DNA from 4 places in the Kitasatospora sp. NPDC001095 genome. Region 2 is predicted to be linked to each of the others. Evidence: riboswitches for the same ligand, from Rfam matches in the RefSeq annotation. Region 2 holds a riboswitch; each other region holds the start of a gene.
The links. A riboswitch is a leader RNA that binds a small molecule or an ion and turns the genes downstream of it on or off. The one in region 2 is predicted to bind cyclic di-AMP.

Region 1: linked by a shared signal. The riboswitch ahead of ACWDBB_RS19220 (NlpC/P60 family protein) and the one ahead of ACWDBB_RS17585 (LysM peptidoglycan-binding domain-containing protein) in region 2 are both predicted to bind cyclic di-AMP.
Region 3: linked by a shared signal. The riboswitch ahead of ACWDBB_RS29165 (M23 family metallopeptidase) and the one ahead of ACWDBB_RS17585 (LysM peptidoglycan-binding domain-containing protein) in region 2 are both predicted to bind cyclic di-AMP.
Region 4: linked by a shared signal. The riboswitch ahead of ACWDBB_RS07785 (transglycosylase family protein) and the one ahead of ACWDBB_RS17585 (LysM peptidoglycan-binding domain-containing protein) in region 2 are both predicted to bind cyclic di-AMP.

What each region holds. Positions count from the first base shown of each region.
Region 1 covers NZ_JBSFKQ010000021.1:37,162-40,295, forward strand. The annotation lists gene ACWDBB_RS19220 (NlpC/P60 family protein) at 21-1,136, opposite strand; cyclic di-AMP (ydaO/yuaA leader) riboswitch at 1,147-1,300, opposite strand; gene ACWDBB_RS19225 (NlpC/P60 family protein) at 1,639-2,679, opposite strand; gene ACWDBB_RS19230 (NYN domain-containing protein) at 2,881-3,134, opposite strand, start outside.
Region 2 covers NZ_JBSFKQ010000017.1:120,306-123,439, reverse strand. The annotation lists gene eno (phosphopyruvate hydratase) at 1-363, opposite strand, end outside; gene ACWDBB_RS17585 (LysM peptidoglycan-binding domain-containing protein) at 699-1,619, opposite strand; cyclic di-AMP (ydaO/yuaA leader) riboswitch at 1,625-1,791, opposite strand; gene ACWDBB_RS17580 (cytochrome P450 family protein) at 2,012-3,134, opposite strand, start outside.
Region 3 covers NZ_JBSFKQ010000048.1:20,953-24,086, forward strand. The annotation lists gene ACWDBB_RS29165 (M23 family metallopeptidase) at 299-1,273, opposite strand; cyclic di-AMP (ydaO/yuaA leader) riboswitch at 1,276-1,413, opposite strand; gene ACWDBB_RS29170 (MFS transporter) at 1,767-3,134, shown strand, end outside.
Region 4 covers NZ_JBSFKQ010000006.1:14,425-17,558, forward strand. The annotation lists gene ACWDBB_RS07780 (sirohydrochlorin chelatase) at 279-1,238, shown strand; cyclic di-AMP (ydaO/yuaA leader) riboswitch at 1,756-1,919, shown strand; gene ACWDBB_RS07785 (transglycosylase family protein) at 1,906-3,134, shown strand, end outside.

The DNA of each region.
Region 1 (3,134 bases), on a different contig from region 2:
CGGAGGCGTCCGAGCGGGGATCAGACCCGCACGATGGAGGTCAGCGGCATGTTGCCGACCGCCTCGTAGCGCACCGACGCACCCGGCTTGGGAGCGTGCAGCACCTGGCCGTTGCCGGCGTAGATGCCGACGTGGTGGGCGTCGCTGTAGAAGATCAGCAGGTCGCCGGGCTGGGCCTGGGAGATGTCCGAGCCGATCCGGGTGCCGGCCCCGGCCTGCGCCTGCGAGGTGCGCGGCAGCGACACCCCGGCCTGGTTGAACGCCCAGACCATCAGGCCGGAGCAGTCGAAGGAGCCCGGGCCGGTGGCGCCCCAGACGTACGGGCTGCCGACCTTGGACGCGGCGTACGAGAGGGCGGCGGCACCGCGCGAGCTGCCCGCGGCCACCTTCACCGGAGCGGCGGTCGAGCCGGTCGCCAGGTTGCCGCGGCTGTTGTCGCGCGAGGCGCGGTCGGCCTGCTGCTGCTGCGCCTGGGCGGCGTCGGCCTTGGCCTTGGCGTCGGCCGCGGCCTTCTCCTCGGCCTGGCGCAGCGCCTGGCGGTCCTGCTCGGTCAGGGTGTTGAGCAGGTCCTGGGCCGCCTTCAGCTTGCCCTGGACCTCGTCCTTGGAGGCCTTCAGCTGCTGGGTGGTCGACTCCAGCTCGGCGAGCTTGCCCTGGGCCTCGTTGCGGTCCTGGTCGAGCTTGCGCTGCTGCTCCTGGAGCTCCTTCAGCTGCCCCTTCTGGGTGCTGCCGGCCTGGTTCAGCGTGCCGGCCTGGCTGAGGAAGTTGTCCGGGCTGGAGGAGAACATCAGCTGGACGGTCGGGGATATGCCCCCGTTGCGGTACTGCTCGCCGGCGATCTCGGCGAGGCCGCCCTGGAGCTCGGTGACCTGGGCCTGCTGACGGGCCACCTGGTCCTGCAGGCCGGAGACCTGCTTCTCCAGCTCCTGCTGCTTGGCCTGGGCGGCGTTGTAGTTCTCGGTCGCGACCTCGGCCTGCTCGTTGAGCTGGTCGACCTGCCCCTTGACCTGTTCCTTGGTCGGCTGCGGGTCCGCGTGGGCACCCTGCGCGGAGAGGACGACGGCCGCCGCGGCGACACCCGTCAGGATCGAGACGCGGGCGCGACCGGCGGGCTTGGGACGACGATGGGACGCCACGAAGGCGGACTCCTTCTTCCTACGTCCGCCTACCGGGTGAGCTGACGGGTTCGGGCCGGAAGCATGCCCTACGACGCCTCACGGCCGTTCCACCGGCCGACCTGGCGCCGATTCACCCCGGAGGAACATGGTTCCCCGGCTCCGCTCCGCAGCGCCCCCGAACACTGGGCTCCCCTGTCGGGCAGTCGCTTCGACCTGCCCCGCTGCCTCGCGAACTCGGCGGTAACCACCGCCGCCACCCTGGCTGGGCGATCGACAGTGCGGTGGTTCGGAGCATGACCCTAGTAACTGAACCGTGATCCGTTCAAATCCTTGTCAGAAAAAAGGCAGAAGATTACCCAAGTTCTTTTGTGAAAATGACCGATGGTGACCACTGGCACACACAAGGCTGATCGGTTCTCAGCATGTGGTCGCGAAAGGGCGGGAAAGCCGAACGCCACCCCCAAGGGAGGGTGGCGCTTTTCACAGGCCCTCGAGGGAGCCCGGCGGGCGTGTCGGACCGTCAGACCCGGCGGATGGTGTTGATCGGCATCGCGTCGGCCTTCATCACCTTCACCACGTCACCGGTGTGCGGCGCGTGGACCACCATGCCGTTGCCGATGTACATCCCGACGTGGTGCATGTCGGAGCCGTAGATCACCAGGTCGCCGGGCTGGGCCTGGTCCAGCGAGGGCACCCGGGTGCCGTAGTGGCCCTGCTCCTGCGAGGTGCGCGGCAGCGAGACGCCCGCCTGCCCGTACGACCAGACCATCAGGCCCGAGCAGTCGAAGGTGGTCGAGCCGGTGGCGCCCCACACGTACGGCGAGCCCTGCTTGCTCATCGCCTTGGCCATCGCCACGGCCGCGTAGCCGCTGGCCGGCGGCAGGCTGCCGAGGTCGACTCGCTCGCTGCCGCGCGAGGCGCGGTCGTCCTGCGCCTGCTGGGCCTTCAGCGCGGCGCGGTCGGCGGCGCCGAGCGAGTTCAGCAGGTCCTGGGCGGCCTTCAGCTTGGTGTTGACGTCCGCCTTGGCCTGATTGAGGTCCTTGGTGGTGGTGTCCAGCGAGGCGAGCACGGCGGCCGCCTCGGCCTTCTCCTGGTCCAGCCGGCGCTGCTGTTCCAGCAGCCCCTTGAGCGCCTCGGCCTGGCTGGTGCTGGCCTGCTGGACGGTCGAGGCCTTCTCCAGGTAGCCGGACGGGTCGGAGGAGAGCATCAGCTGGACGGACGGGTCGATGCCGCCGGAGCGGTACTGATCCCCCGCCACCTCGGCCAGGCCACCCTGGAGCTGGGTCATCTGCTCCTGGCTGCGGGCCACCTGGTCCTGCAGCTGGTCGGCCTGCTTGCGCAGCTGGTCGGCCCGCTCCTTGGCGCCGTTGTACTTCTCCGCCGCCTGCTCCTGCTCCTCCTGGAGCTGGTCGATCTGCGCCTTGACGTCCGCCTTGTTCGGCTGCGGCGCGGCGTGCGCGGCCACCTGGGCGGAGAGGGCGACCGCGGTCGCAGCGGCAGCGGTGAGCACGGAGATCCGCGCGCGGCTCGGCTGCTTGGGACGACGGCGGTGGGAGGCCAAGGGACCGGCTCCTTCTTCCAGCGGACTCACCTGATGGGATGAGATTCCCGAAAATAGGTTTGACGCCAGACCCTAGTGAAGATCTATCCGTTTTGCCACTCCCCCGATGGCATGAACTCGGCCACCCCACACTGACTCCACAGCCCCCTCACAAGGCCCCGGAACCGCCCCTGACCAGGAATCACACGGAATCGGCCGAGGTCAGGGTCGGGCCAGCCGGTTCAACAGCAGCACCGACGCCACGGGGCGCGCGCCCGCCTTCCGCACGCCCTCCGCGACCTCCCGGTCGGTGGACACCACCACCACCGGACGGCCCTGCGGCTCGGCCCGCACCAGACGGCGGATCAGCTCGTCGGCCGTTTCCCCGGTCCGGCTGAACCGCACCCGGACCCCGCGCGGTGGCGCCATGATCACCGGGACGTCCAGGTCCTGCCCGTCGAACACGCAGGTGACCT
Region 2 (3,134 bases):
GGCGTGCGCGACGGCCAGCGAGACGCCCAGGATGGCGTTGGCGCCGAGCGAGGACTTGTCCGGGGTGGCGTCCAGGTCCAGCATGGCCTGGTCGATCAGGCGCTGCTCGGTGGCGTCGTAGCCGACCAGCTCCGGGCCGATCTGCTCGATGACGGCCAGGACGGCCTTCTCGACGCCCTTGCCGAAGTAGCGGTTCTTGTCGCCGTCGCGCAGCTCCAGCGCCTCGAAGGCGCCGGTGGAGGCACCCGACGGGACAGCGGCACGACCCGTGCTGCCGTCGTCGAGGCCGACCTCGACCTCGACCGTGGGGTTGCCGCGCGAGTCGAGGATCTCACGGGCTACGACGACATCGATGGACGGCACGAGGCATCTCCTTGCGGAAGCAGGGTCCGGTCTGACGGTGGGTGCTGTCAGCAGGACGATTGCGGAGTCGTTACGACCAGAGCCTAACCGCCCGGGCTCCCGGGGCCACGTCCACCTCGGTCCCGTCTCAGCGTGTGGCTCCACTACCCACCGGTAGTTCACCTGCTTGTCCCAGCTTGTCCCACCGGAGCGGGCGAATGCGGACGAAGGGGACCGGTAGGAACCGGTCCCCTTCGGACGGCGGGCGGAGCGGCGTCGGGCCACGACGGGGGTGACGGCCGGGGTGACGACGGCGTCGGGTCACGACGGCGTCGGGTGACGGCCGGTGCGACGGCTCAGCCGAGGTGCAGCACCTGGCCGGGCATGATCAGGTTCGGGTCGCCGCCGACGGTGGCGTGGTTCTGCTCGTACAGCGCGTGCCAGCCGCCGGAAACGCCCTGGGCGGCGGCGATGGTCGACAGGGTGTCCCCGGCGCGGACGGTGTAGTCGTGGCCGGCGGCCTGCGGGGCCTGCTGGGCGGCGAGCGGAGCGTACTGCGGCTGGGCGGCGGCCTGGCCGGCGTACTGCTGGTAGACGCTCTGGTGGCTGGTCCAGTACCAGGCGCCGTTGTTCTGGTACCAGAACACCTTGGCGTCGGCGTCCCAGCCGGCCTTGCCGGAGAAGCCCGGGGTCTGCGGCTGCGCCTGCTGCTGCGGGGCGGCCTGCTGGACCGGCTGCGCGGCGGGCTTCTGGGCGGCGGGCTTCTGGACCGGCTTCTGGGCGGCGGGCTGCTGCGCGGCCGGCTTCTCGGCCGGCTTGGCGGCGGGCTTCGGGGTCTGCTGCTTGGGGGCGGACTGCGGCTTGGCGTCCGAGGAGGTGTCGACCACGGCCGCGGCGCCGCCCTTGGTCAGACCCGCCTTCTGGGAGCAGACCGGCCAGGCGCCCGGCCCCTGCGAGGCCAGCACCTTCTCGGCGACCGAGATCTGCTGGGCCTTGCTGGCCTGGTTGGCCTGCGACGCGTAGGCGGTGCCGCCGTACGCCTTCCAGGTGCTGGAGGTGAACTGGAGGCCGCCGTAGAAGCCGTTGCCGGTGTTGATGCTCCAGTTGCCGCCGCTCTCGCACTGGGCGACGGCGTCCCAGGTGGAGGCGGGGGCGGCGGAGGCACCGGTGGCGGTGAGGAGCGGCATCGCGAGTCCGACGCCGGCCACACCGGCGACGGCGATGGCCTTCTCGGCCTGGGTGCGACGACGGTGACGGCCAGTTCCAACGAACAGCATGAAGAGGTCCCTCTCCGCACGCCTGCGAGGTGAGCTGTCGGGTTCGGACCGGGAGGTGGCCCGGCCGCCGTACGCGGAAACGATTCCGCTCGGGCGGCTTCACCCCAAGCCGTGGGAGACGGCAACAAACCTGGTTCCCCCGCCCCTGCCCAGGGTCTGGTCGGTTTCCCGGGCGCGGCGGGCAGGATTCGGCGTTCCGCGCACGAGGTCCGCAGCTGCGAACTCCAGGGAGAGTAGACAGATCATCAGGACAATCACAAGCTCATATCGTCGATATCACACGACAATTACGGCCCGTGTTCGATCGCCTACCAACAGCGGTGTTATGTCCGGATTGATGGGTGTTCACACCTCCGGCGGCGGGCGATCGGCGACCTCCCGTCAGCGTGATCTCAGCAGGTCGGAGGCGTTCGAGAGGCCTGCGAAGGGGGCTGCGGAGGGGTGTGCGGAGAGCGGCCCTCCGGGCTGAATTCCACCGGTAGTTCGCGCAGCCCACGCATGATCAGGCCACCGCGCCAGCGCAGGGCGTCCGGGCTTTCCGCGAGCCGCAGATCGGGCAGCCGGGAAAGCAGCGAGGCCAGCGCCGCACGCCCCTCCAACCGGGCGAGCGGAGCGCCGATGCAGTAGTGGATGCCGTGCCCGAAGCCCAGGTGGGGATTGTCCGTACGGGCCAGGTCCAGGGTGTTCTCGGCGGCGAACCGGGCCGGGTCGCGGTCCGCCGCGGCCAGCACCACGAGCACCGGGTCGCCGACCGGGATGTCCACCCCGCCGATGGTCAGCGGACGGGTCGCGAACCGCCAGGTAGCCAGCTCCACCGGCCCGTCGTAGCGCAGGAGTTCCTCGATCCCGGTCTCCAGCAGCGCGCTCTCCCCGCGCGCCACCGACTCCTGCAGCAGCCGGCGCTGCTCCGGGTTGCGCAGCAGCGCGTACGTGCCGTTGCCGATCAGGTTCACGGTCGTCTCGAAACCCGCGAAGAGGAGGATGAAGGCCATCGCCGCGGCCTCGTTCTCCGTCAGGTGCTCACCGTGGTCACTGGCCCGGATCAGACCGGAGATCAGGTCGTCCCCGAGGTCGGCGCGCTTGCGGTGGATCAGCTCCAGCAGGTACGCCCGCATCCGCTTCACCGCCCGCCCCACGCCACCGCGTTGGCCGCCGCCTTGCCCCGGCTTCGTGTGTCGCAGCATCATCCCGGCCCAGTCGCGGAAGTCGTCCTGGTCCTCGGCCGGCACCCCGAGCATGTCGCAGATCGCGTAGATGGGGAGCGGGAAGGCGAACTCGTGGATCAGGTCCGCCGAGCCGCGCTGCGCGAAGCCGTCGATCAGCCGGTCGGTGAGCTGCTGCACCCTCGGCTCGAACTCGGCCACCCGGCGCGGCGTGAACGCCTTCGACACCAGGCGGCGCAGCCGGGTGTGGTCCGGCGGGTCGATGTTCAGCAGGTGGGTCATCAGGTCCGCCTGCCGCTCCCCCGGGATGCCCACCCGGCCGGTGCGGTGCGCCTGCTCGCTGTGGTGCGCC
Region 3 (3,134 bases), on a different contig from region 2:
CATGACGTGCCACGGCCACCCGGCGACGCCACCGAACCCCTCCGTGACACCGGAGTTGACGCCGCGTTCGACCCGTCCGAACGAAACCCGGGAACAGCCGGGCGGCACGGAAACGGCAGTGGCCGGCCCGGCCGCACGAGGAGTCCTCGTACGGCCGGGCCGGCCTGGGCGTGTCCCGCGCCCATGTCCGCCGTGCGGCGATCACCCGGTCGAGCGGTCACCCGACATGACCATCCCGGAGGATCGTTTCGCCCCGCAGCGACGGTGGTTCCGGAAACCCTCGGAGCTCAGCCGTGGGTCAGAGCGCGACGCCGTGCGCGCGCAGGTAGGCGACCGGGTTGATGTCCGAGCCGTACTCCGAGCCGTTGCGGACCTCGAAGTGCAGGTGCGGGCCGGTCACGTTGCCAGTGGCACCGGACAGGCCGATCTGCTGGCCGACGGTGACGGCCTGACCGATCCTCACGCCGATCGAGGAGAGGTGCGCGTACTCGGCGTAGTGGCCGTCGGCGAGCTTGATCTCGACCTCGTTGCCGTAGGCGCCGCCGTTGCCGGCCTTGACCACGACACCGTTGGCGATGGCGCGCAGCGGGGTGCCGGTGGAGGCGACGAAGTCCTGGCCGGTGTGGTGGCCGGAGGCCCACATCGAGCCGGCCACACCGTAGGCGGTGCCGAGCCTCGGGTTGGCCAGCGGGGCGACGAAGCCGGAGGTGGCGGCGGCGACCGGAGTGGCGGTCACGGCCTGGGCCGGGGTGGCGACCTGCAGCTGGGTCTGCAGCTGCGTGGCCGGCTTGGCGGCCTCGGTCCGCACCTGGACCCGGTCCTGCGCCTTGGCGGCCTGGGTCGCGGGAGCGACCGACTCGGCCGGGGCGGCGGCCTTCGCCGGAGCGGAGTCGGCCGACGGCGCGACGGCGTGGCCCGGCAGCGCGAGCCGCTGGCCCGCGAAGATCAGGTTCGGGTCGGCACCGACGACCGAGCGGTTCTGCTCGTACAGCGCGTGCCAGCCGCCCTCGACGTTCTTGACCTCGGCGATCTTGGACAGGGTGTCACCGCTGACGACGCGGTAGCTCTCCTGCACTGCCTGGGCGGCCGGAGCAGCGGCCGACTCGGCGCGGGCGGAGGCGGCGGCCTGCGCGACCGGGGCGGCCGGAGCGGTGTGGGCCTGGGCGCTCATCGCGGTGACGAGCGGGAGGGCGAAGGAGACGCCGGTGACGGCGGTGGCGATGCCGATGCGGGCGGCGCGGGGCAGGGCGATACGACGAGCCTGAGCAGGCATGGAAGTTTCCTCTCCGACGCCTGCGAGGTGAGCTGTCGGGTTCGGGCTGGAGTTGCCCGGCCGCATGCGCGGCTTCACCCCTAGCCGGTCCTGGACGCCCGCGCCCTGAGGCGCGAACTCCGGTCCGGCGACTTACCTGTGGGTCCCCCGCTCCTGCCGTACAGAGTTCGTTTCGAACCACCGGGCAGCGGCAGGACTCGGCGTTCCACCCGGCGGATCCGTCCGGACTGGCCGGGCGGTCGCTGAACTAAAACCCATCCGTTCGGGTGAAGCAATGTCGATCTTTGAAAGCGCAACCATTCCCCCTTCCCCGGTGACCCTCCGCAGGCCGGAGCACACGTTCCGTACACAATCCATTCACCCCCCGCCACTGATCCACGACCCTGCGCCGAGATCCGCGACGCTGCGCAGCCGCCCACTCACACCCCGCCCACCGTCAACACACCCACCGGTGACCCTTGTCACGTGCGCCCCGGCAGCGCAGGATTCGCCCGTGGCCACCTCAGAGGCCGGCACCCTGCGCCTGAGCACCGCGCAGGGCCGCTGGGTACTACTGGCGACGGTGCTCGGCTCCAGCATGGCGATGCTCGACGGCACCGTGGTGAACGTCGCCCTGCCCCGGATCGGCGCCGACCTCGGCGCCTCCCTCGCGTCCCTGCAATGGACCCTGAACGCCTATCTGCTCACCCTGGCGGGCCTGATCCTGCTCGGCGGCGCGCTGGGCGACCGGTACGGACGGCGCAAGGTCTTCCTGATCGGCGTGGTCTGGTTCGCCATCGCCTCCGCCGCCTGCGCCGCCGCACCGAACATCCACGTGCTGATCGCCGCCCGCGCCGTCCAGGGCATCGGCGGGGCACTGCTCACCCCCGGCTCGCTCGCCATGCTCCAGGCCGTCTTCCACCCTGACGACCGCTCGGCGGCGGTCGGCCTCTGGTCCGGCCTGGGCGGGGTGTCGGCGGCGGTCGGCCCGTTCCTAGGCGGCTGGCTGGTGGACGGCCCCGGCTGGCGCTGGATCTTCCTGCTGAACCTGCCGCTCGCCGCCGCCGTGATCGCCGTCGCCACCCGGTCGGTGCCGGAGAGCCGGGACAAGGACGCCTCCGGCCGCTTCGACGTGCTCGGCGCCGTGCTCGCCGCCCTCGCCCTCGGCGCGATCACCTACGCGCTGACCGCGGCCGGCGAGGGCCTGTCCCCCGCCGTCTGGGTCAGCGGGGTGATCGGGGTGGTGCTCGGCGTCGCCTTCGTGGCCGTCGAGCGCCGCGCGCCCGAACCGATGCTGCCGCTCGGCCTCTTCTCCTCCCGGCTGTTCACCGCGGTGAACCTGGTCACCCTGTGCGTGTACGCGGCGTTCAGCGGCGTCTTCTTCCTGCTGGTGGTGCAGCTCCAGATCGTGTCCGGGTTCTCGCCGCTGGTCTCGGGCTTCGCCCTGGTGCCGATCACCGTGCTGATGCTGCTGCTGTCCGCCCGTGCCGGACGCCTCGGCAAGCGGATCGGCCCGCGCATCCCGCTCACCGTCGGCCCGATGCTGTGCGCCGCCGGGGTGCTGTTGATGCTGCGCATCGGCCCGGACTCCTCGTACTGGGTGGACGTGCTGCCCGCCGTCACGGTGATGGGCTGCGGCATGACGCTGCTGGTCGCACCGCTGACGGCGACCGTGCTGGCCGCCGTCGAGGTCCGCCACGCGGGCATCGCCAGCGGGGTCAACAACGCCGCCGCCCGCGCGGCCGGCCTGCTCGCGGTGGCCGCCCTGCCGGCGCTGGCCGGGCTGAGCGGCGACGCCTACCGGGTACCCTCCTCGGTCGACGCCGCCTTCCACACCGCCATGCTGATCTGCGCGGGCCTGCTGGTCGCCGGCGGGCTGATC
Region 4 (3,134 bases), on a different contig from region 2:
GTTGATCTTCGAATGCCGGGAGTCGCACGCCCGTGACCCTCAGTCAAACCACCCCCGTGCTGTGAGACATCTCACGCGCCCCGGGTGCAACGCCCGCCCCTCGGATCACGTCGAGGCAATCACCGGCGACCGTACGGGGGTTGGGCGAAGAATGTCCGGATTGTAGGCAAAACGCCCGGACCGGCGCCGAGGACGCGCCGGGTCCGCACCGCGCTCGCGTGAATCCCGCACGGCAGCCGACTGCAAGCCTGACGGGCAGATGTCCTACGATCTCCGGCATGAGCACCGCAGCCATCCCGGGCGCGCCACTGCCCGTCCGCACTCCAGGCTCCCGTGCGCGGGGGCGCCACCGTCGTCCCGAGCGCCCCGAGATCCCGGCCGGCGCCCCGGCCCTGGTGCTCGCCGTGCCCGCGACCGCCGGGCCCGAGTCCCGCTCGGTCGTCGAGGAGCTGCTCTCGATCGTCCGCACCGAGCAGAACGGCGTCCAGACCGCGGTCGGCTACCTCCCGGGTGACGGCACCGAGGGCGCGGACGGCGAGGACCGCACCGTGGCCGAGCTGCTGACCCTGGCCGCCGAGGCCGGGCTGCCGATGCCCGTCCTGGTGCCGCTGGTGCCCGGCCCGCACACCTTCCTGACCGAGCTTCACGCGCTCGCCGCCGAGTACGGCGCGCCCGTCACCGACCCGCTGGGCCCGCACCCGCTGCTGGCCGAGGCCGTGCACGTCCGGCTGTCCGAGGCCGGGCTGGCCCGGGCCGACCGCGCCCGGCTGTTCGCCATCGCGACCGCCGCGGACGGCGTGGTGCTGACCACCGTCGGCGGCGAGGACGCTGCCGCCGCGGCCGGCATCACCGGCGTGCTGCTGGCCGCCCGACTGGCCGTGCCGGTCGTCGCCGCCGCGCTCGACGTGCCCGGCTCGGTGGCCGCGGCCGTCAACCACCTCAAGGAGACCGGCTCGCAGCGCCCGGCGCTGGCCCCGCTGGTGATCGGCCCGGAGGCGGACTCCGAGCTGCTCGCCACCGCCGCCGAGGAGACCGGCTGCCCGTCGGCCGCGCCGCTGGGCTCGTACCCGTCGGTCGGCCAGCTGATCGCCTCCACGTACCTGGCCGCGCTGCCCACGCCGTCCCCGGAGGACCTGGCGCGGGCCGAGGCGGAGGCGGCGGCCGCCGCCGAGGCCGAGGGGGTCGTGGAGGGTGCTCGCGGCGCCCACGCGGCCGCCGAGGCGCCCGCCGGGCAGTAGTTCGACTCCGCGCGCCGCTCGGCGCGCTCCGAAGGGCCCGGAACGGCTTGCGTTCCGGGCCCTTCGCTCTATCCCTCCCACCGCCCGCGCGTCGTCCCTCCCGGATCGCCCCTCCCGCGTCACCCTCCCGCCCGGATGCGGACGGCAATGACGACGATGACGCGAAAAATAGCGCGGAATGTCCGTTCTGGTGGCATTTGAAAGGGAATAGGGAGCGCAGGCCCAGGTGTTCGAATCGCGCCCACTCCCCCACCGCCAGGGTGCGCCGGCTCCGCGACTCGGCGCGGTGTCACATCAGCTCTGAGGTGGAGCCAGTTGTCGACTCCAGCAACGACATTGCCCGAAAACGATCATTTACGATCATGGATGGCGGCAATTTTGGCAGTTCCCACTAAACCGTGATGCGCATCACAGTGGTTTGCAGTTTGAACTTGAGTCTGATTAACGTGCTCCCCGTTCGTGACCACACGAACCCGGTTCATCCGCAACGCCGAGTCCTGCCGTCGGATGTCCTGGCAGCGCGAAAACGCACCACGGCAGGAGCGGGGGACCCACAGGTAAGTCGCCCCGGACCGGTCTGCGGAACGGTCCAGGGCTAGGGGTGAAGCCGCGCCCACCGGCGCGGCCGGGCAACTCCAGCCCGAATCCGACAGCTCACCTCGCAGGCGTGGGAGAGGACTCCGTCTTCATGCTGCCCACCAACGGCACCAGCCTGCCCGGCCGAACCCGCCGCGTGATCGCCGCCCTCGGCGTCGCGGGCGTCGGCCTCACCGTCCCCTGCCTCACCCCGGGCACCGCCTCGGCCGCCTCCGTCGCCACCTGGGACAAGGTCGCCCAGTGCGAGAGCGGCGGCAACTGGAGCATCAACACCGGCAACGGCTTCTACGGCGGCCTCCAGTTCACCTCCAGCACCTGGTCCGCCTTCGGCGGCACCGCCTACGCGACGCGCGCCGACCTGGCCACCAAGGACCAGCAGATCGCGATCGCCGAGAAGGTCCTCGCCTCGCAGGGCCCGGGTGCCTGGCCCGTCTGCTCCGTCAAGGCCGGCCTGGCCAAGGGCGGCACCCCGGCCGCCGTCGACACCTCGGCGGGCTCGGCCACGGGCTCGACCCCTTCCAAGCCCGCCGCGCCCGTCCAGAGCGCCAAGCCGGCCACTCCGGCCGCGACGCCCCAGGCCCCCGCCACGAAGCCCGCCGCGCCCGCCCAGGACGGCGCGCAGGCCACCGCCGGCTCCACCGCCTCCGGCAACCGCGGCGACTGGGTCCAGAAGCGTCAGCAGCAGGCCCAGGGCGGCGACTACACCGTGGTCGAGGGCGACTGGCTGTCCTCGATCGCCGACCAGCACAATGTGCGGGGCGGCTGGCAGCGGCTGTACGAGCTCAACCGCGGCACCCTGACCGAGGGCCCGGACACCATCTACCCGGGCCAGCAGCTGTCCTTCGGCGGTGCGACCGGCTCGGACTCCACCGGGTCCGACCGCTCCCAGAAGTCCGGCCAGTCCGCGAACGGCGGTGCCGTGAACGCCCAGCCGACCGCGCAGACCCCGGCCCCGGCCGCCAAGCCGGCCGCCAAGCCCGCGCCGCAGGCCCAGACCCAGGCTCCGGCCGCCACTGGCAGCATGGCCGCCGCGGTCGCCTTCGCCGAGTCGAAGATCGGTCAGGCGTACGTCTACGGTGGCACCGGCAACGGCGGCTGGGACTGCTCCGGTCTGACCCAGGCCGCGCTGCGCGCCGCGGGCATCTCCGTCCCGCGCGTCGCCGCCGACCAGGCCGCCGCCAGCACCCACGTCTCGCTGGACAGCCTCAAGCCGGGCGACCTGCTGTTCTGGTCCAACAACGGCAAGGACTCCGGCGTCTACCACGTCGCGATCTACGTCGGCAACGGCAAGTACGTCGA